DNA from 3 places in the Desmospora activa DSM 45169 genome. Region 3 is predicted to be linked to each of the others. Evidence: predicted binding sites of a transcription regulator. Region 3 holds the regulator's gene; each other region holds the start of a gene.
The links. Region 3 encodes CtsR, which represses protease genes until heat stress. Its sites were predicted from a motif close to ATGGTCAATAAAGGTCAAACA; they were not measured.

Region 1 (7,473 bases), on a different contig from region 3:
GGGCGCCAAAGGCGGGATGGTGGCCCAGTTCCGCCAGTTTGGCTTTGGCCGCTGTGGTAACGGTAAGGGTCAGCCCTTGTTCTTGTGCGGCTTGATACACATCCGCCAGCATCAAGTCGACAATGGTGACCAAATCCTCCCGGTCAAGGGAGCGGAAGGGGATAATCCCGTCAAAGCGATTAAGAAATTCGGGACGGAAGAACTCGGATAGGGATTGCAACCAATCGGTCCTCCGCTCTTCTGTTGGATCGTTGCCGAAGCCGATCGCCGCTTTGGCTTTGCCGATACCGGCGTTACTGGTCATGATTAGGATCGTATCCTTAAAGCTGACGGTGCGTCCCTGGCTATCCGTGAGACGGCCATCCTCCATGATTTGCAAAAAGAGATGCTGTACATCAGGGTGTGCTTTTTCGATTTCATCCAGCAGGACGATGCTGTAGGGTTGACGGCGCACTTTTTCCGTCAGTTGGCCCGCTTCTTCATGGCCAACGTAGCCCGGAGGAGATCCGATCAGTTTGGAGATGGAGTGTTTCTCCATGTATTCGCTCATATCGAGGCGAATCATGGCTTTTTCCGTGCCAAACAACTCTCGTGCCAGCGTTTTGGCCAGTTCGGTTTTCCCAACCCCGGTTGGTCCGACAAATAGAAAGGAGCCGATGGGTCGAGTTCCTTTACGCAGTCCGGCGCGGTTACGACGGATGGCGCGAGTCACTTGGCGAACGGCGTCTTGTTGCCCGATCACTTGCGTGTTGAGACGCTCCGGCAAGCGCTTCATATTTTCCCGTTCGTCCTGATGCAGTTTGCGCACGGGAATCCCTGTTTTTTCCTCCACCAGCCGCTGGATAGTGCCCACATCGACGATCGCTTCTGTTGCGGCTTCTGCGGTAGTTTGCCTTAATGTTTGCTCCAGCTTCCGCTCTTCATCACGCAAACGGGCGGCACGCTCATAATCCTCCAGCTGGGTTGCCTCTTCTTTTTCCGCTTGGATACGCGCCAGCTGTTCACGCAGGTCGCGATCATCGCTGGTTTCATGAAGTAGGTTTACCTTGGAGCCGGCTTCATCCAGCAAGTCGATCGCTTTATCCGGCAGATGGCGGTCCTGGATGTAGCGGTGGGACAGATGGACACAGGCATTTACGGCATCCTCGGTGTAGCGTACGCGGTGGTACTCTTCATAATGGTTGCGTAGTCCTGCCAAAATCTGAATTGCTTCTTCTACGGACGGTTCTTTTACGATAATCGGCTGGAAACGGCGTTCCAAAGCTGCATCCTTTTCTATGCGACGATATTCTTTCAGTGTAGTGGCTCCGATCACTTGCAGCTCACCCCGGGCCAACGCTGGTTTTAAAATATTACCGGCATCGGAAGAGCCTTCAGCTGAACCGGCTCCCACCAATTGATGGATTTCATCGATAAATAGGATTACATCGGTTCGTTGTTGCAGTTCATGAATGAGTTGCTTCATCCGGTCTTCAAATTGCCCCCGGATGCCGGTATTGGCAACGAGGGAGGAGACATCCAACAGGTAGATCTCTTTCCCTTTCAGTTTTTGGGGTACTTGTCCTTGTACGATTTTTAACGCCAACCCTTCGGCGATGGCGGTTTTCCCGACACCGGGCTCACCGATGAGGACAGGGTTGTTTTTATTACGCCGGTTTAAGGTTTCAATCACCCGTGCGACTTCCGCATCCCGGCCGATTACGGGGTCGATCCGTCCGGAACGAGCAGCGTCGGACAAGTTTTTACCCAATTGGTCCAACAGCCCGCCGCTGCTTCCAGTGGTAACGGTCTGGGTTTGTGGCCCTTGTGCTTGGAATCCCTCTCCCGTGTTGGAGTTAAACATGGAACCAAACAGATCCGCAATCGAGGGTCCGCCAAAACCGGAGGAGAAGGGAATCTGATTTTTTAACTGTTGATGACAATTCGGGCATAGGTACAGCTGCCGTGTCTGGTTGTTGATACGCACACGCAGTTGCACTGTCGCCGGTTGTTGTTGACATTGTTCACAATGCATGACGATAACCTCCTTTAACATGGATATCTAATAAAAAAAGTTTGTTTGTGGTTTAGGTTTGACATTGACTATATTTGACCTTTATCTGTTTTTCATTATAACCTGACCTTCTTTGACTTTCAAGGGGGTGACAAAGTCCTGAACTTGTAAGGTTTTATGTGATCAAAAAGCTAAGCGACTACCTTGCTGTGGAAGGAGAGCGGGATAATATGATCGTGGTTGGAGCAGAATAGCCATGGAGTTAGTATGAGGAGGGAGCCCGATGCAATCGGAATCGACAGAGCGGGAAGTTCAGCTGCGCAGTGTAGATCAGGCGGAAATGGATTATTGGGTTAATCAAGTGCGGAACGGTTACCGTGAGATGACGGCGATCGCGTTGCGGGCGATACAGGGAGAAGAGAATATGGATGTGGAGATGAGCCAACCTCTGGGGGAAGAAGCGGAGTCATTGCATGATCAAGAAGTGGTTTGGCCTTTGGATGCAGAGAAGGAATGTTGTTATCGCAAAGATGGTGGACACGTAGTGGTACGATCTCGGTAGGGTTGGGAAATAGGAGTACAAGCAATAGATGTGGGGTTGGGGAAAGTTTGTATCTCCATTCCCTTTTTTATCCTTCGATGGAGGCTGTATTGTCAGTGATCCCTTTTAAGGAAACTGAACAACACTCCGTTGCGACTGACTTGGAGGTAGAGGGGGAGTATATTTGTATTCCCGCCGTCCAAAAGCTTACGATACAGTGGGCTTTTGGACGGCAATGAACAGCAATTTGCTATAGGTCACAAGGCTGCCGATCGTGCAGCGAAGTGAAACTTAAGTCGATGGTTCGCTGATTGATTGAACTTCGCGCGGAGAAGCCTTCACTCCGTTTTACCAATCGATCGGCTGATAATCCTTAAAAAACAAGCCGGTAGGCGGTTTATCCGCCTCTTTGCTCATATAGATCGGATCGCAGATACGAGCGGCGGCATCGTGAAAATCAAGGGGAAGTTGAATGGCGGCCTTGTTTGCTTTTTGTGGAATTTGATCAGATACCCAGCCGGGATCGACTGAGGTAATGTAGATGCGATCTTTTTTGTATTCCTTTGCCATCGTTAACGTCATCATATTGAGCGATGCTTTTGCCATGTTGGTGTGTACATGATAGGGATTTTTTCGTTTCATACTAAATTTCCCCTCGATTGAAGAAACATTGATAATAAAACGGTTGCGGCGGGGACTTCGCACCATCGCCGGTTTTAATTGTGTATTTAACAAAAATGGAGCCGTCACATTAATCAGTTGTACTTCCAACATCTCCACCAGGGGAATTTGATCAGCCTGGGCAGTCCAGGAATGGTACTCCCTTGATGTGGTAGTGATGGCATCGCCTTCACCCTGAACGGGTTGCAAGGGCTGCAATTGTAGTGGTGGTGAATCCGTTTGTTCAAAAGAAGTAACGGCAATCTCGCGGCTGCTGAGCTGTGGGGAGTGATTTCTGCCTAATCGATTTTGTAAACTTTGCTCGTTTTGAGCGAGTGCCACGTATTCTTCTTCCCGCATACGTACCGTTTGAGCCGCGTTATTGATAATGATGTCGATGGAGGGAAACTGTTTATCCAAAAAACGAGCAAACGCTTCTACTCGTTCAATCCGGCGAAAATCCAGACCATAGATATGGATGCGATCCTGCCAGTCACAACAGTCAGCTTCTTGCAAATAATGATGGAGGGCGGTATAAGGAAAACGGCTGGTTATAATCACCTGGGCACCGTCACGCAATAGGCGCAACGCAGTATAATACCCGATCTTGGTTCTTCCACCGGTGACCAGGGCGGTATAACCGTGTAAATCATGACGGGCTAAGCGCTTTTTTTCATTAAAATCACCACACTCCAGGCAGAGTAGGGGATAATGGGCGTGTTTTTCCAGCAAGGGTTGTTTACATACATAACATTTGTTTGGTTTGGGTGGTTTTTGCGAATGGGGCATGAGATCACCTATCATTCAAAAAAATAATAATTGCATTGCAATGTATCATACCATGGGTTAAAATGATTGTACATAGTAGCTTAAACAAAGCGCCTGTTTGGCAAGCAGCGAGATGAAGGTTTTAATCCTTCCTGTGTACTGCGGTAGTTTAATTCAAAATACCTGCGCTACGGGCAGGAGACAAAGGTTCCAATCCTTTCCGCAGGCAAGCCCCCACTTCGCGCCAAGCGAAGACTGGGGGCTTTATTTTGTGGAAATACTCGTTGAAATGTGAGAATAGAGAGGCTTCTCGTTGACATTTCCTAAAACGATCAAAAGCTGTTATATTATATGGAATGAAAAAATAGAGGAAGAGAAGTGGAGAGAATGCCGGGACGTTTACGACACTTGTATCAGGAGTATCACCCGCTAGTGTGGGTGTTGGCGGGAGGAACAATGTTTGCACGGGCGGCCTCTTTTATGAGTCTGCCTTTTTTAGCCCTTTATCTGGCCCGTTCATCGGAGTTGCCGCCGTGGTTGATCGGGTTGGTGGTGGGGATGGGGGCATTGGCAGGAACCTTTGGTGGGTTTGTGGGAGGTTATTTGTCCGATCGGTGGGGCCGAGGCGTGGTGATGGTAACCACCCTCTATGGATGGGTGGTGGTCTTTATCGGCTTTGCTCTGGCGACAGAAGTATGGATGTTTCTCCTGCTTAATACTTTAAATGGCTTGTGTCGCTCTTTTTTTGAGCCGACGAGCCAAGCGCTGATGGCTGACTTGACACCTCCGGAAAAAAGGATGCGGGTATTTGGGATTCGCTATATGGCCATCAATGTGGGTGCGGCACTGGGACCGCTCATTGGGGCGTATCTGGCGTGGATGTCCGGTACGGCGGCGTTTTGGCTTACCAGTGCCATTTATCTCGCTTATGCCGTAGTGTTAACCGGGTTGATGACCCGGTATCGAGCGGAGCTATCTTCCCAAAGCGGGGGTGCTGATCGCATTCGCGTGGGCGAGGCTTTTGCGGTGATTCGCCGTGATCTGGCCCTCGGTTTTTTTATTCTGGGAGGCATCTTGGGCCATATCGGCTATGCTCAGAATGAAAGCAATTTGCCTCTTCATCTGGATCAACTCTTTGGAGAGCACAATGCTTGGTATCCGACATTACTGGCACTTAATGCAGTAACCGTGATTCTATTGCAAATGGTGATCACCCGTTGGGGAGAGAAGCGGTCTATCCTCAGCAATATGATGCTGGGAAGCGGTTTGCTGGCGGCGGGGCTGCTCTTTTTTGCCTTTGGCGGGAGTGGGTGGTGGTTTTTAGCGGGGATGTTCATTTTGACACTGGGTGAGATTTTACTTTTTCCCAGCAGCAGTCTCTTTATCGACCGTTTGGCACCGGAACATCTTCGCGGAACGTACTTTGGCGCCAGTAATTTTCGCTCCATCGGCTTCTTCATCGGTCCAGCTATGGGTGGCTGGATGTTGGGCGAATGGGGTGGAATGGCAATGTTCACCTTTGTCGCCGTCATTGCCGGCGGTGGAGCCGTGTTTTTCTGGTGGGGCCATCGGGCATGGCTGCGGCAACAAGCAGCAAAAGCGAAAGATGCCCCTCTGCCGCAAGCGTTTGTGGGTAAATAACGGATGCTGGATTGATAGACCGGGCAGTCATCCTTCTGTTTTGACTCGTAAACGAGAGGAGGGTTACTGCCCGGTCTGTCGGTTTATTGATGGACGGAATCGTTGTTTAAGGATTGTAGGGTTTGCACCATTGTTGAGGTGAGGGGGACACTTTTTTGTTGGTGATAATCAAAGTGGACCATAACGGCGTGTCCAAGTGCGATCAGCTCTCCGGTGTCTCGGTCCAGAATCCGGTGCAGTAAGGTGAAGCTGGTGTTGCCGATTTTCTCCGTTTCGGTAGTGATGGTCAACCACTGGCCAAAAGTGGCTTGCGCTTTATAATCACAGCTGGTGGAGGCGACGATCAGCTTCCAATTGTGCAGATCCATGTCGGGGTCCAATAATTGAAACAACTCAATACGGGCGGCTTCCATATAGGTGTAGTAGACAGCGTTGTTGACATGTCCCAACCCGTCACATTCGTTGAAACGTACTTGTATGGTTGTGGAAAGCGGCATCCTTTTCCCTCCAGGTTCCGGTTTTGATGATTGCTTGATCCTCTTCCAAATCATAATCTATCGATATCGACGGTTCAATCGGGTTTCGATGGATGGTATTCTGAAGGAAAATGGAAGAGAGGAAGAAACCCTATGGAAAATCCGAGTTGGTTGTTTGCACTTGCAAGTATCATCGCGGTAGTGGGAATCGTAATCGTTTTTAAGTCATTTATCGGCCGTTTGCAAGCAAAGGGGGAAGAGGCGGAGGAGATCGATCTGCAGCGAGAATTTGCCCCTTTTTTGTTGAGAGTATCCCTGGTGGAAGTGGTTCCCCTCGTTCTAATCGCTGTTGGTACGATGCAAATCTTCGATGGTACCGGTAGCGACATTATATTTCCGCTTGTTTTGATATTAGGTGCCCTACTGTTTGGTTGCATCAATATTTTCCTCACTCGTCAGGAAGTGATCAACAATCCCCGTATTTCGGAAAAGGGAAAGATGTTGCTCAATCTTTTCTGTATGGTTGCTATCGCATTTGTTACCGCGATTCCGTTGATATCGGTAATCATTATTTTGACGATGCAGCTTTGACAGATGTTGTTGCCTGATTATCGGCTCTGCGCGATTAGGAAGGCCATATACAGGTCGGAGCTCCATGGCAATTGCAACATTTGTCCCAATATCATACTTAGAATCGAGTTGACGCCGGCCTGACAGGTGTCAACTTCTTTTCGTTAGGACGTTTAGAAAGGCGTCCAAGCTTCTGGTGATCCATTTGTTTTTGTGAAAAGCCGCATAGAGGGCGATTGCATTGTTGGGTACGTCCGCTTCAATCGCTTTCAATTCCCCGCTTTCCAGTTCATCTTTCACGGTAAAGTGAGGCAATAAAGAGGTGCCGAGACCACAGGAGACACACTGTTTAATCGCTTCAATACTGGCGAGTTCCACTTTTGTGATGGATGTTTTCCCTTCGATCTGCACATGATTTTCAAAAATCGAGCGCCAACTACATGCTTGCTCCATATACAGCATGGTTCGGTCTTTTATCGCCGTTCCGTTTTTCGCCGATTGCACCAATACAAGCTTCTCCTCTTTTAACTTTTTGACGGTTAATTCTTTGGGAGACCATGGGGAGGTTTCAACCAAGATGGCAAGATCGATATCCCCTTTGCTCAATTGAGCCGATACATCGGGATAATCGAGTGATTTTAAAATTAGCTCTACCTTGGGGTAGTCTTTCATAAATGTTGAGATTACAGTAGGAATCCAGTGGATCATCGCTGATTCGGAAGCGCCGACGGTTAGTTGGCCGGAGGGTTCATCGGTATCATCGATCGTTTCTTTCGATTTTGAATAAAGTTGGATGATGTCCACAGCATAAGGGAGAAAACGCT
Region 2 (7,473 bases), on a different contig from region 3:
GCGCCCAACTGTTGGGAGCTGCTTACCAGACGGTGGATATGGATCGGATGAAACTGTTCCGCAAAAAAATGGTGCTGGAATGGGTGACACTGTCGCCGGTGTCTCCCTTTAGTGGGAAAACAATTGCCGAGGGGCAAATTCGCAAACGGACAGGTGTAACGATCTTAGGCATCATCCGCGGAGAGGATACCATTGTCAGCCCACCAGCAGATACCGAGCTTCGTGCCGGAGATACGCTGATGGTGGCGGGTGCCAACGAACAAGTGGTTTCCTTTGAGGCTTTCTGCCGCGGAGAGGAGGAATAACTCCTTGCAATTGGACATGCCTTTTATATTGGGAGCGGGATTGATTTTATGCGCCTTGTTTATCCTGGGCTATGTAGGGTCAAAGCTGAGGCTTCCCGGGATCGTACTCTATCTGCTGTTGGGTATTGCACTGGCCGGTATGCTTGCAGGGAATAAAGAGTTGGCGCTGGCCGGTGAGATTGGTATTATTCTTCTCTTTTTTGTTTTAGGGATGGAATTCCCGATGCAGCGATTGGCCAATATTGCGATCAAAGTATGGCCAGCGGGATTATTGGATCTTTTCCTAAACTGTGGTATTACGATTGTGATCGTCTATCTGATGGGCATGGATTTGATCTCGTCGCTGCTTCTTGGCGGTGTCGTCTATGCCACCAGTTCCTCCATCACCGCTAAACTGTTGGAGGGAATGAAGCGGTTTGCCAACGATGATTCGGAGTTTATGTTGGCGCTGCTGATTTTTGAAGATATTGTCGCTCCCATTTTAATCGTCATCTTGGTAGGGATGATGACAACCGGCGGTTTGAGCGGTGGTGATTTTGGATATTTATTCCTTAAGGTGGGCTTGTTGTTTGTAGTGGCGATTCTACTGGGGCGGTTTTTGTTTTCCCGTTTGGGAGGCTTTGTGGAACGGTATATCGGCCAAGATTTCTTCATCTTGTTGATGGTGGGGATCTCCTTGGCTTATGGCGGTCTGGCCTTGTATTTGGACCTGTCCGAAGTACTCGGGGCATTTTTGGCGGGAATCATGTTGGCGGAAACACGCAAAACAGAGGAATTGGAGCATATGATGATTCCAATCCGGGATTTGTTTTTACCGCTATTCTTCGTGTATTTTGGATCAAAGCTGGATATTTTTGAAGGCATTCCAATGGTAGGGCTGTTAGTGGTGCTGTTGTTGTGGTCCATTATCGGCAAAATCTTAACAGGGGTGATCGGGGGAAAGCTATATGGCTTAACCACCCGTCAATCGGTACGCGCAGGTCTCTCTTTTACCCAACGGGGTGAGTTTTCGATTATTATCGCCGCCTTGGCTACTGGTTCGCTGCAACTGTTTAGCGGGATGTTTATTCTGTTTTCTGCTGTGGTAGGGATGGTGCTGTTTCTGACTGCTCCACGCATTACCAAGGCTTTATTTGGCAAAAAGAAAAAAATGGCCCGAACTTGACGGATATCAAGCAGACTCCAGTATCCACCCATCACGAGGTGGATACTGGTTTTAAAACATGGACGAGAGCAAACTGTGGGAGAAAGGAGGAATCATCATGCTGACGAGAAAACAGTTGTGGATAGTGCTTTTATTGGTTATGGTAGTACTCCCCGGCTGTAGTTTTTCTGAGTTAATCCTTCCCGAGATCGATTGGGAAGAGACGGAGAAAAGCATGGAAGAATATCTGCACGATAAATACAATCAAGAGTTTGAAGTGACGGAACTAAAGCGAGGGTGTACGGGATTTGGTGCCAGCTGTTCCAAGCGTGTGGATGCCGTCGCTTTTGCCAAAGAGGAACCTACCGTTACATTTGAGGTTTCCTACGACGTTGAGACCAAAGAATGTGAAGACAATTACCGTCCTTAATGTCGCAGATTAAGGGATCTTTCTGTGAGTGTGATGGCCGCTTCCTGCCGTTGAAATGGCCGTATATATGCGGAAAAGACAGGCCTAGTAAGGCCTGTCTGGGTGGATGGGCGTAAATTTTTCGGTAGAAATTTGAGTGTTTACGTGTCTTAATGATTGAATCAAGGGTTTGAAGCGGCATGACGCCCGCCGATCTCTCCTCTCCCTTTCCCGAAAATGGATGTGATTAGGACAGGTCTTGGCGAGGGCTACGAAATCCTAAGAGCGCACAGCCCACCAACATGAGATGACCGCCCCATGCAAACCAGCTCAGAGAGCTGATGGATGTTTCCGGCATTGGGCCACCTTGTTGAACGGTGGTGCCACTCATCATATTGCTTAGGATTCCCGATTCTTCCAATTCAGAATCTTCGTCTCCCGGCGCTGTATCCTTTGATCCAGTTGAGTGGGATTCCGTCGTATCAACCTCTACGGCATCCGTCTCATCCAGATTACCGCCACCAAGCCCGCAGTCTTTCAATACAACCGGTTCACTCGCATCATCAGCCGCGTTCGCTTTAAATTCAAAGCAAGTATTCAGGTCAACGGGTGTCTTACCGTCTTTACCGTAAAAAACGGCAATAACCTGATAGTTGCGACCTTCCACCAAGTCATCGTACTGGGTGGTGAACTGATCGAGGCTTGTCCCTTCCGGGGAAGCTTGTTCATCACTTCCGTTCAGGGTGACGACCCAATTGCCTGTCGGTTGCTCTGCTTGGGGCAGGGTTACTTCGATGATGTGTTTACCGTCTTGCGTGGAATAAGTACCTTCAAGGGAAAGGGAATCAGAATCTGAAGTTTCGGCGAAGGCGATCGGGCTTGCCGCAAAAGTCAGCAGGCAGATGAGAGCGGTCCAAACGGCAGTTCTCAATGAAATGATCCTCCTCCGCTCGCCCATCATACCCGTTAACAGCGTATCATAATCGGGGCAATCTGACAATGTGAGTTGAGGATGAAATATCAGCAGTGGAAGAGGATTGGCGTCGGTAATTGGCGAATAAACTATAGCTTCCTGGAGCAAAGGGGCGGCAGCTCCGTATGAAGAGAATATCGGGTACCATCAAAGGAGAGAGTAGCGTGGAAAACAATATGCCCAAGGAGCGCAGCGCCCTTCCCTGGCTGATTGGTTGCGGCGGATTTGTCCTATTGTTGTGTGTCGTTTCCGTTGTGCTGTTTGTGATGTACTTTTCCGTTATCACGGATTCATTTAGCCAATCATTTCAGGATTTTGATGCGATGGTGGATGAGGATTGGGGCGGCGACTGGGGGGTGTTGGCTCCCAATGAGATGAGCGATGACGCGTTGGCCTTTGTCGAAGACGAAGGATTGGTACAGGATGGGGAGACGCTTTTAGCTTATTACGATAAATATGAGGATCGATCAGAAGTGGCGGTGTTGACCGAACAAGCTCTTCGTTACCAGCGACAGGGGCGCATAACGGACGTTCCCCTGGAAAAAGTGAATAAAATCAAACACCACGAGCGGGAAGATTGGGGTGAAATCGTCGATGTGATTTTGATCCAGTATGACGGCGGTCAGCAGATGAAGGTGGAGATTCTGGAGTCCGAGGGCGGTGTCACGTTTCATAAAATGTTGACGGATGCCTGGAAAGAAGCGAAAGGGCAAAAGTAGAGTTTGATCACTCCTTTATTTTTATTAAAAAAGCCCTTCATTTATGAAGGGCTAGACTAGCTTGTATGTGAGTGCAGTAGATACACTTTTCTTTTGTAGTCAAAAAGTTGTTCCTAACTCACTTTCCTTGATGGAGCACGATATTGTCGATTAAACCGTAATCCTTCGCTTGTTCCGCGGTCATAAAATGGTCGCGATCCGTGTCCTGTTGAATTTTTTTCAGCGGCTGACCAGTCTGGTCCGACAGCAGTTGGTTTAAACGGTCCCGCATACGCAGAATTCGTTTGGCACTGATTTCGATGTCGGTCGCTTGTCCCTGTGCTCCACCTAAGGGTTGATGGATCATAACTTCGCTGTTGGGCAAGGCTAGCCGTTTTCCCTTTGTGCCGGAAGAGAGGAGAAAGGCACCCATGGAAGCGGCCATTCCGATGCAGATCGTCTGGATGTCACACTTGACGTGTTGCATCGTATCATAGATGGCGAATCCGGCTGAGATGGAACCGCCGGGAGAGTTGATATACAGCTGAATGTCTTTATTGGGGTCTTCCGTTTGCAAAAATAGAAGTTGAGCGACGATGGTGTTGGCAACGACATCATTGATCTCACTGCCGAGGAAAATAATACGATCTTTTAACAAACGGGAATAGATGTCATAGGAACGTTCACCGCGATTGGTCTGTTCAACCACATAGGGAATTAAATTCATTTTTGGCTCCTCCTCGATCAGGTGGACTCTTCATTATCCAATTCCATCATAACCCAAATGGTCAGCAAAGGTCAAGATAGGTCAGGATGAATAGCAAATAAAAAACATGACAACCAGTTGGCTGTCATGTTTTCCTTGGTGCGCCTACCAGGATTCGAACCTGGGCACCTGGTTCCGGAGACCAGTGCTCTATCCCCTGAGCTATAGGCGCTTGTTGTGTATCTGGAGACAAAGACTAGTATATCGAATTTCACCGTGAAATGCAAGGATGTTTTTGGCGCAATCCCTGGAAAAAATGACAACCATCAGCTATATTGTGTACGTTACAAGATACCCCACTCGGATATGGGTTTATGCTAAAATAAAAAAGGAGGGCGCTCGTATCATGCACCGAATGGACTCCTACTTAAACTGTTTAGCCTGTTCAAGATTCCTTGTCTATTTCTTCCCTTCCAACTTAATCCCTAATCATCTCCCAAAAAGAAAAAGCGGTTTGAGGCTGCTGACAAACTGAAGGGAAGACGAAAATCGGGACCCGGGTCCACTTTGTCATCCATCTGATTTTATGGCTGATATCGGCGGCATCAAATGGAACCGACGACACATATAATGGATCACGCGGAGGTGACGGAACAATGGCATTATCGATGGGCTTTGGCTTAATTCAAGACCAGCGGATGAAACTAGCAATGACACCAGAGTTACGTCAGGCAATCCAAGTGTTGCAGTATTCCGCCACCGAATTGGTTCAATTTTTACAGGAACAAGCCTTGGAAAATCCCGTTTTGGAAGTGGAGGGAGGCGGTGGAGAGGAGATACTAGCTTGGACCGATTATTGGCGAAGTGGAACGGTCTCCAGAGCACCTATTCGGCGGGATGATGAGGATCGTCAATGGGAAGCCCCGGCGAGAGAGGAAACACTGGCGGAAGGTTTGGAAAGTCAGCTCCGGCTCATGAACGTAGATCAACAAACGGAGCGTATTGTTTCCTATTTGATCGGCAATTTGGATGAACACGGTTATTTGGGGTTGGATGCCGTACAAATATGTAAGCGCTTTAATGTCGGGATTGACCAGTTTCAAGCCTGTTTAGGCGTGTTGCAATCGATGGATCCTGCCGGTGTGGGAGCGCGGTCGCTGTCGGAATGTCTACGCCTACAATTGCTTCGAAAACCGGACCCTGATCCCATTGCTTTAACCATAACGGAGAATCATTTACAGGATATTGCTGCCGGTAGGCACCGACAGGTGGCGAAAGTAATCGGATGTGATCTGGTGTCGGTTCAACAAGCCGCCGATTGCATTAAAACTTTGGATCCCCGTCCCGGACTCGCCTTTGGAGGCGTTGATTCCCATTATATCCGGCCGGATGTGATTGTAGAGGCTGTAAACGGTTCGTATCGGGTGACGGTAAATGAAGGGGGCATGCCCCGCCTAGGTATCAATACGCATTATGAACATTTTTTGCGGCGACAGGATGAAGAAGCGCAGCAAGCTTTACCTTATATCAAGCGTCAGTGGCAAGCGGCTTTATGGTTGGTAAAAAGCGTGGAGCAACGACGGCAAACCCTGCGTCGGGTGGCGCAAACGATTGTGGATGAGCAACAGGAATTTTTTAATCACGGGATTTCCCGCCTAAAGCCGCTCACATTGAGACAAATCGCCGATTTCCTCGGTTTGCACGAATCGACGGTAAGTCGAGCGACTCAGCAGAAATATATGCAAACCCCCCGCGGCTTACTCCCTTTTCGTTATTTTTTTCCATCAGGGGTATCTACGGCACAAGGGACGAATGTTTCCGCTCAAAGTGTTAAAGATAACATTGCACGTATGATTGAGAGGGAACGGAAAATACAACCTTTTTCCGATCAACAGATCGCCGATGTGCTTCAAGGCGAAGGTGTGCGCATTTCACGGCGAACGGTGGCAAAGTACAGAGAAGAGTTGGGGTTTCCCTCCTCCCAAGTCCGCCGTCGCTATTCCGATTAGAGTAAAAGAAGATATCAGAGGCTGCTGACAAACTGAAGGGAAGACAAAAATCGAGCCTTGAGCCCACTTTGTCGTCAATCTGATATCTGCTTCTTGTCAAACAGAATTTGATTCGCTACAATCAAGGTGGAAGTGAGCTTCCTCTTTTTTTGGTCTGTATGGGACGTATTTTGCTACATGGGACATTTTTAGTCCCGGGGGATAACATGAAAAAGATATTAGAGATGCAAAGTCAACTCCTTCCCGATCTGCTGGATACGATGCGCAATCGTTATGAGATTTTGCGCCATCTTCAGTTGATGCAACCGGTCGGACGACGCAGTCTCGCTTCTGCCTTGGGCTATACGGAACGGATTTTGCGAAGTGAAGTAGAGTTCTTGCAAGAACAGGGGCTGATCCGCATTGAATCGGTAGGGATGCAACTAACCGCTACCGGTATGGATTTGGTTGTGGAGATGGAGCCTCTGATTAAAGATCTGTTCGGTTTAACGGAGCTGGAAAAGCAGCTGTGTTCCCATCTGGGGTTAAAGCGAGTGGTGATTGTACCCGGTGATGCAGATCGATCCGATTGGGTGAAACAGGAGATGGGTCGCGCTGGAGCCCGCCTGTTAAAGCAGCTGGCCCGTCCGAAGCAGGTGATTGCGGTTGCCGGTGGAACGACGGTAGCGGCGGTGGCGAATATGATCACGGCTTCGCCTGGATTGAAAGAGACGACGTTTGTTCCGGCCCGTGGTGGTTTGGGTGAGGCGGTGGAACTGGAGGCAAACTACATCGCTTCCCTGATGGCGCAAAAATCAGGCGGGCAATACCGCTTAATGCATGTCCCGGACCAGTTGAGTGATGATGCTTATGAGACATTGGTACGGGAACCGCACATCCAAGAAGTGCTGGAATTAGTGCGATCCGCTCGTATCGTGGTACACGGTATCGGGGATGCGAGGGCGATGGCCACCCGCCGCAAATCGACACCCTCCCTGTTGCAACAGTTGGAACGAGAGGGTGCCGTCGGAGAAGCATTTGGATACTATTTCAACCGACAAGGGAAAATTGTATACCGTGGGCGTAGTATCGGTCTCCATGTCAGCGATTTGGACCGAGTGGAGTATACAGTGGCTGTAGCTGGCGGCAGCAGCAAAGCGGAAGCGGTCGCTGCGATCTGTCCGGTCGTGGGCAGGGATACGCTTATCACCGATGAGGCGGCTGCCCGCGCCATCTTAGCACATTGAAAT
Region 3 (7,473 bases):
AGGGGGTAGCTGGAAGCGGAAAGACGACGGTGGCCTTACATCGGTTGGCCTACCTTCTCTATCACTATCGCGATCAATTGAAACCAGAACGGATGATGATCTTTGCTCCCAGCACCATGTTTCTCGATTATATCTCCGCTGTTCTGCCTGAGTTGGGTGTGGGTGATATTCAACAGCGTACGTTTGAGGAGTGGGCGTTAGGGTTGTTGTCGGAGGAAGTGGCACTGTCCGATCCCGCTTCACGCTATTACCGCCGCTTTGAGCAGCCGAGAGGGGTGGAAGATGGGGATTTAAAATGTTCCTCCGAAGATGGCTTTGTCACTGAAAATACTGCGTCCCGCTACAAAGGTTCGATTGCTTTTAAAAGGCTGCTCGATTCGTATCTGACCTGTATGGAGGAGTGGAATACCCCGGATCGCCCGTTTGAAGCGTGGGAGAATCACGCACTGTCAGTAGATACCCTGCGCCGTTGGTATGAGTATGAGTACCGCTCCTACCCGCTCTATCGGCGTAAAGAACGGATACTGGCCCGCATCAAACGGTGGGTGGAGAGTGAGTTAAAAGCGATTGAGGATCGGCAGCGGCAAAAGGATTGCAGAAAAAAAGCCAGCCAACGCCTGCGAACCTGGTCCAAACAATGGTTGGCGCAATCGCCTTCTGAACTTTACCGGGAGCTATTCCTTCCATCCAAACGAACTCCGCAACCCATGGTTGCCGTCAGCCGTCAAATCCCGGAGGATGTCAGACAGGAAATGGCCACCGCTTTTAAGGGCAAGGTGTTGGAGTATGAGGATTTAGCCCCGCTTTTGTATATTCAGTTTCAATTGTTCGGTGTGGAGCAAAAGCAACGATTTGATCATGTGGTGATTGATGAAGCACAAGATTTTTCGCCGTTTCAAGTCGATTTGATGAAAGGGTTGGTACGGGAGAACTCCTTTACCATTTTGGGTGACTTGGCCCAGGGAATCCACGCTGATCACGGCACGGTGGATTGGAAGCAGTTGCAGGAGCTGTTTTCAGAGGAGCAAACGACCTATCATGAACTGAAACAGAGTTATCGCTCAACGATGGAAATTATCCAGTTTGCCAATCATCTGCTTGAAAAGACGAAGTTGGCGGTTTCCAAAGCGGTTCCTGTCTTTCGTAGTGGTGAGCCTGTTCAATGGATTCATATCGATCCTGGCAACAAGGTTTCAATTCTCCGGACCTGGATTAAACAGATGCAAAAGCAAGGTTATCAGAGCATGGCGATTGTGACGCGAACGGAAAAAGGGGCGAGCAACATTTATCAGGATTTACTGGAGAACGGGTTGGAAACGTCTTTTATCGATGCCAACCGCCAGGAGTACACAGGGGGAATCTCAGTGATTCCGGTTTATTTGACCAAAGGCTTGGAGTTTGATGCCGTATTGTTGTGGGAGGTGGATGAACACTATTATCGCGTCAACGAGCAAGAGGCAAAACTTCTCTACGTTGGCTGTACACGTGCGCTCCATCAACTGTGGATCGGTGTGGGTGAGCAACCTTCTCCGCTGATTCGTTGATCGAGGGAGGAAAAAAGGGAGGCGGGCAGCTCTCTACAAGGAAGAGGCGCGAAGACAGCAATCGGACCCCGGCCCACTTTGTTGTCATACAAAAACCAGACCGTCAATGACGGCCTGGTTTTTTTGAGTCGGCTTCGTTCTACTTTGGCACACCTGCCCTCTAAGGGTACCGGTGGCGTCTGCCTGATGCGTTTTATTTTTGTTTAAACTTGATTTTCATCGCTTTGGCCATCAGCTTGGGCAGGTCGGTATTGTCTTGCAGTCCGCTGAAAAGGTTGGAACCGGGGCCGTAGGCGTACAGAGGTACGTCTACACCGGTGTGTTGAGAGGATGTCCAACCAACCAAGGCATGTTCGCTTACCACCGCGTTAATCGCGTCTACCGGTTTGGTCGCGTCTTGGATCTGTTTCGCTTGTTTATCGCTGATCTCGATGTTGGCGTATTGTTTCAATACTTCTTTGGCATTGCTGCGATCTTGGTTTAGCTCTTCCGCCATCCGTTCTCCGGTGGCTTTGACATCACGCAGGATTTCCGGGTTGGCTGCGTATTGTCCGTAACCGCCCACGGACATCCCACCGGTTTCATGGTCACCAGCTACCACAACCAGGGTGTTGCCGTCTTTCTTAGCGAAGTCGATCGCGGATTTGACCGCTTTTTCAAAAGCGGCGGTATCATGCATAGCCCATGCGGCATCATGAGCGTGGCCCGCCCAGTCGATCTGGCTGCCTTCCACCATCAGGAAGAAGCCGTTGTCGTTTTTGTTCAGGGTTTGTATCGCTGTATCCGTCATTTCTTGCAGGCTGGGCTCATTTGTTTCCTCGCGTTGTTGTTCCGGAGCCATTGCATCATCAGCAAACAGACCTAACAATTTGTCGGATTTCGCTTTTTTCAGTTGATCTTTATCCTCAAGCAGTTGATAACCGTCTTCTTGTGCGGTTGCGATTAAGTCTTCTTTTTGCTTGCCGCCTTTGGATTCAGGTTGGAAATATTGCTTGCCTCCACCCAACATCACGTCCACCCGCTCCAGCATTTGCGGTGCAATATCCGCTTCGTCGGCACGGGAGGCCACATGGGATGCGAATACCGCCGGAGTAGCATGAGTGATGGTAGAAGTGGCAACCAGTCCGGTCGATTTGTCTACTTCAACTGCAGCTTCCAAGATCGTTTTTAGTTCATTGCCTTCAGGATCTACGCTGATTTTGCCGTTGTCGGTCTTCACGCCGGTAGCCATCGCCGTCCCGGCAGCGGCGGAATCCGTCACTTTCGTATCGTTGGAATAAGTTTTCATCATGCCGACAAGCATGTCGTCCCACACGGCGTCAGAACCTTTGAACCAGCGGTAATTGGTGGCATAAGAAGCGTTAAAACCGTCAGGGATCATGAAGATGACGTTTTTAACCGCACCTTTTGCCGGTTTTTGCTTTACCGCTTCCGCATCACCAGAAAGGGAAACGGCGAACACAGAAACGAGCAATGCGATCGCCAGTGTGATGCTTGTCCATTTTTTCCACATGGAAGAAATCAACTCCCTTGAGTAGTTATTAATTTGATTTTAACAGCGATACGTAAACAATCGATATAGATCCCGTAAAGTTTGGTTCAATTTTTCTGGTTTAAGATCCGGATCATCACTAGTTGCCTTCGCTAGAGTGGAATTGGATGTCGAATTCCTCTCTATTTTGGTCGAACCATTTTGAGGGTATGAAGAAAAAGGGGTTATAATGAAGAGACAGGATCGGCAGGAGGGTTAAGCTATATTAATCGCATTTGACATCGATCAACCATGGAGGGAACCGTTCTGGGAAAAAAACGGGAGCTTCGATTTAAAATTGGATACCGAACGATAAAGACGGCGGTGGGAGTCGGCTTTTCCGTGTGGATAGCGCGGGAACTGGGATTGGAATCGTACACGATGGCGGGCGTCATCACCATGTTGTGTATCCAACCGACTATTAAACGTTCCATCAATACCGCGCTGTCACGCCTTCTATGCGGATTGTTGGCTATGTTGGTCAGTGGGTTGGTCTTTACCCTCGTCGGTTACAACATACCTGCGGTGATTCTCTTTTTTCTGGCGGTCATCCCGTTGGCTACCCGCCTCAATGTGCAGGAAGGTCTTGTGATCAGTGCCGTTGTCGTTTTTCACGTATTTTTATATGAACAATGGACTTGGTCCTTCTTCTTCAATGAGATGATTTTAATCCTGATCGGTGTAGTGACGGCCTTAATCCTCAATTTGCACATGCCCAATTTGCAAAAGCGAATGAATCGCATGAAAAAAGAGATCGATCAAGCACTGACGAAGACGCTGCTGTTGGTGGCACAAGGCATACGCGAAGGGGAAAGCAGTGGATATGAGCAAGAGTTGGATCGTTTGAAAGAGATGTTGCAACAGGCGGAACGACTGGGGCGTTCCGATGTGGAGAATCATCTGTTTCGAGGCGAGGGATCGTTTCAACATTATCTGGATGTGCGTACACAGCAGTTTTACGGGTTGGAACGGATGGAGCCGTTGCTTCGATCGTTGCGAGGGCGGGATCCGCATGGAGCACCGATTGCACAGCTGTTGGAAAATTGGATAAAAGGGCGCAATCACAGCACCAAGCCCGATCGGGAACTTCACTCGATGGAAGAGCTGGCGCTCTTATATGAACGTTTTCGCAATGATGCGCTACCTGCCTCCCGAGAGGAATTTGAAACCCGCTCCGCGCTCTACCAACTGATGCGTGAATGGTCGCAATATCTGCGGTGGGAACAAAAATTGTAAAATAAATTGAGAGAATTGGTTGTCTATCACTTTCCTAAACTGGCACACCAACATAGTATAAAGCAAGCCTTGATTAGGGAGGGACCGATATGAGTGGTAGTTTCTTTGGATTGAGACGTTTGCTGATATTCTTGCTGGTGATCGCCACCATCTTTGCTTTGGTTTGTTGGTAAACGGATGAATGGACACCTTTTCAGGATATGGTTTCCTGAAAAGGTGTTTTCTTTTTTTCGTGAGGGCAAATGATATGGAAAACCGGTGGGTACATATGAATATTTTCAGATAATCAACTAACCTGTTCATATAAGCAAAAGCGTGAAGGGATGGATGAGATGGAAGACAGCATTTGGGTGATCTCCTATGGAGAGACGTCGATTCGGTTACTGATCGCAACTGCTCTAGGCGGTTTGATCGGGTGGGAACGGGAGCGAAACAACCATCCAGCCGGATTTCGTACGCATATTCTGGTTTGTGTGGGATCGACTTTAATCATGTTGATCTCCATTTATGGCTTTGCTCCGTTTATGGCGGAATCCCAGGTACGCTTTTCTCCAGATCGAATTGCAGCACAGGTGGTGAGCGGAATCGGCTTTTTGGGAGCGGGAACGATTCTGCGCCAGGGATATACCGTTAGCGGACTTACGACTGCCGCATCACTGTGGGTGGTAGCGGGAATCGGGTTGGCGGTGGGGTGTGGACTTCATTTTGAAGCAGCGTTGACCACGGTAATCGCTTTGATCAGTTTGGAGTTATTAAACCGGGCGGAAGGCATTCTCTTTCACCGCCGTCGACTAAAAGTGGTACGAATTCAGGCTGTGGATCAGCCGGGTTTACTGGGAGAATTGGCGACGGCGATGGGTCAGATGGAAATCTCTATTCGGCAAGTACAGGTGGATGAAGGTGGAGAGTCAGAGGTGGAAATTATTTTTACACTACGCTTTCCGCCGGACAAACAGATTCCGGAAATGATTGAAGCGGTGCGGGGGGTATCCGGTGTAAAAAGTGTCCATGTCGATTGATAAGCATCGCATATTACAGCAAAAGTTCGTACCACACCCGGGGGTTTGGCCGTTTTTCATAAATGTGACACCCATCGCATCTTCGCTTTCGCAACAGGGAATCCCGCCTTTTCGCTCCATACACTCGTATGAAACAAATGTAGGCGGTTAAAATGATTACCAGATCGGTTTTCTCTTGGCAAGCAGCGGAAGGTTCGCTATAATGAAATCACAAGGTCAAAGTTAGTCAAAGTCAGCGGGAGGTTCTCCGATGTCGAGTATCTCAGACATCATCGAAGGATATTTAATTAAAACATTACGGGAGGCTCCCTCCGGCACGATCCAAGTGAAACGGAGTGAGTTGGCGGACTTGTTTCAGTGCGTCCCTTCCCAGATTAACTATGTGATTAGCACCCGCTTTACAGTGGAAAAAGGGTATCTAGTGGAAAGCAAACGGGGCGGTGGCGGTTATATCCGCATCCGAAAGGTTCGTTTTGCTACTCCCAAAGCGCATTATGATGTACTCCTCCGCATGATCGGCAACCAATTGAGCCAGTCTGCCGCCGAAGATTTGATTACACGTCTGCGGGAGGAAGATTGGATGACGGTGCGAGAAGCGTATATGGTGAAAAAGTTGGTTTCGCGCGAGGTACTGGATTTGCCGGTATCGGTGCGAGACCATATACGGGCGCGCATGTTGCGTTCCATCGTGACCACGCTATTCGCCAACAAAGGAGAGTGACTTCCGATGCAGTGCCAGGAATGCGGAAAGCGTCCCGCTACCCTCCACTACACCAAAATTATCAATGGGGAAAAGACGGAGTTTCATCTGTGCGATAGTTGTGCCCGCGACAAAGGCGAACAGATGCCGGGCTTTGACGGTGGATTTTCGATTCATCATTTATTGTCCGGATTGCTCAATATGGAGCCTTCTGTCGCTGAAGGGAAACCGCGGGGCCAAACAGAAGCTCCTTCTGTCTTGCGCTGTCCCACCTGCGGTCTGACATACAATCAGTTTAGCAAAATTGGACGATTTGGCTGTAGTAATTGCTACCAAGCTTTTGGCGAACGTTTGGAACCCTTGTTTCGGCGGGTGCACGGCAATACTTCCCATCGGGGGAAGGTGCCGCAGCGCACCGGAGGAAAGTTGAAACTGCGCCGCGAAATTGAACAGTTGCGGGGTGAGTTATCCAAACGAATACAAAATGAAGAATTTGAAGAGGCGGCACGGTTGCGAGATCATATTCGCTCGCTTCAGGAAAAATTGCAAGGGTAGGGGGAAGAAGCTGGCATGTCACTCCGACGGTTTACCCAACACGCATTGAGCGAATGGATGCGCGGCGAAGGTCCGCAGTCGGATATTGTTATCTCCAGCCGCGTGCGGGTTGCCCGCAATTTGTCTGGCCTTCCGTTTCCGATGTTGGCTACTTCCAGTCAGTCTGCAGAAGTGGTGCGAAAAGTAGAGGAAGCGCTGCGCCAGGAGCCGGTTCATCCCATTCTGCGAAAAGCGGAGCTCTTACGGATGGATGATTTATCCGATCTGGAAAAGCGCGTGTTGGTGGAGAAACATCTCATCAGTCCCCATCTGGCGGAAGAATCGCGCTGTGGAGCGGTGGTCCTCTCTGCGAACGAAGCAGTCAGCATCATGATCAATGAAGAAGATCACATCCGGATTCAATGTCTGTTTCCTGGATTTCAACCTTTTGAAGCATGGCGCTTGGCCAATGAGTTGGATGATTGGTTTGAAAACACGCTTTCTTATGCTTTTAATGAAAAAAGCGGCTTTCTTACCAGCTGCCCCACGAATGTAGGTACCGGGATTCGGGCGTCGGTAATGGTCCATTTGCCGGCGTTGGCGATGACACAGCAGCGCAATCGCCTGTTTCCGGCGATTACGCAGGTAGGTCTGGCGGTGCGAGGGATTTACGGCGAAGGTTCGGAAGCATTGGGCAACCTGTACCAGGTATCCAATCAGGTCACTCTGGGGCAAGCGGAAGAGGAGATCATCGATAAATTGCAGAGTGTCGTCCGCCAGATGATTGAACATGAAAAAAATGCCCGCCGGCGTCTGATGGAAACGACCCGGATTCCATTGGAAGATCGGGTACACCGTTCATTGGGGATCTTAGGCCATGCACGGGTGATCAGTTCCAAAGAAGCGATG

Region 1: C8J48_RS12105 (ATP-dependent Clp protease ATP-binding subunit) is a predicted target of CtsR. The motif match lies at 2,114-2,134, and genes of this name have one in related genera.
Region 2: clpP (ATP-dependent Clp endopeptidase proteolytic subunit ClpP) is a predicted target of CtsR. The motif match lies at 4,314-4,334, and genes of this name have one in related genera.

What each region holds. Positions count from the first base shown of each region.
Region 1 covers NZ_PZZP01000001.1:2,511,838-2,519,310, reverse strand. Annotated here, with positions in the region: gene C8J48_RS12105 (ATP-dependent Clp protease ATP-binding subunit) at 1-2,014, opposite strand, end outside; gene C8J48_RS12100 (hypothetical protein) at 2,277-2,555, shown strand; gene C8J48_RS12095 (SDR family NAD(P)-dependent oxidoreductase) at 2,883-3,983, opposite strand; tRNA gene C8J48_RS18780 (tRNA-Ala) at 4,052-4,123, shown strand; gene C8J48_RS12090 (MDR family MFS transporter) at 4,350-5,603, shown strand; gene C8J48_RS12085 (acyl-CoA thioesterase) at 5,687-6,100, opposite strand; gene C8J48_RS12080 (hypothetical protein) at 6,233-6,670, shown strand; gene C8J48_RS12075 (LysR family transcriptional regulator) at 6,800-7,473, opposite strand, start outside.
Region 2 covers NZ_PZZP01000002.1:227,787-235,259, reverse strand. Annotated here, with positions in the region: gene C8J48_RS14405 (cation:proton antiporter regulatory subunit) at 1-305, shown strand, start outside; gene C8J48_RS14400 (cation:proton antiporter) at 310-1,470, shown strand; gene C8J48_RS14395 (hypothetical protein) at 1,568-1,879, shown strand; gene C8J48_RS14390 (hypothetical protein) at 2,106-2,789, opposite strand; gene C8J48_RS14385 (hypothetical protein) at 2,957-3,550, shown strand; gene clpP (ATP-dependent Clp endopeptidase proteolytic subunit ClpP) at 3,669-4,256, opposite strand; tRNA gene C8J48_RS14375 (tRNA-Arg) at 4,393-4,467, opposite strand; gene rpoN (RNA polymerase factor sigma-54) at 4,892-6,244, shown strand; gene C8J48_RS14365 (sugar-binding transcriptional regulator) at 6,451-7,470, shown strand.
Region 3 covers NZ_PZZP01000003.1:80,483-87,955, reverse strand. Annotated here, with positions in the region: gene C8J48_RS16525 (HelD family protein) at 1-1,544, shown strand, start outside; gene C8J48_RS16520 (alkaline phosphatase) at 1,738-3,057, opposite strand; gene C8J48_RS16515 (aromatic acid exporter family protein) at 3,328-4,311, shown strand; gene C8J48_RS16510 (MgtC/SapB family protein) at 4,644-5,330, shown strand; gene C8J48_RS16505 (CtsR family transcriptional regulator) at 5,581-6,051, shown strand; gene mcsA (protein-arginine kinase activator protein McsA) at 6,058-6,585, shown strand; gene mcsB (protein-arginine kinase McsB) at 6,601-7,473, shown strand, end outside.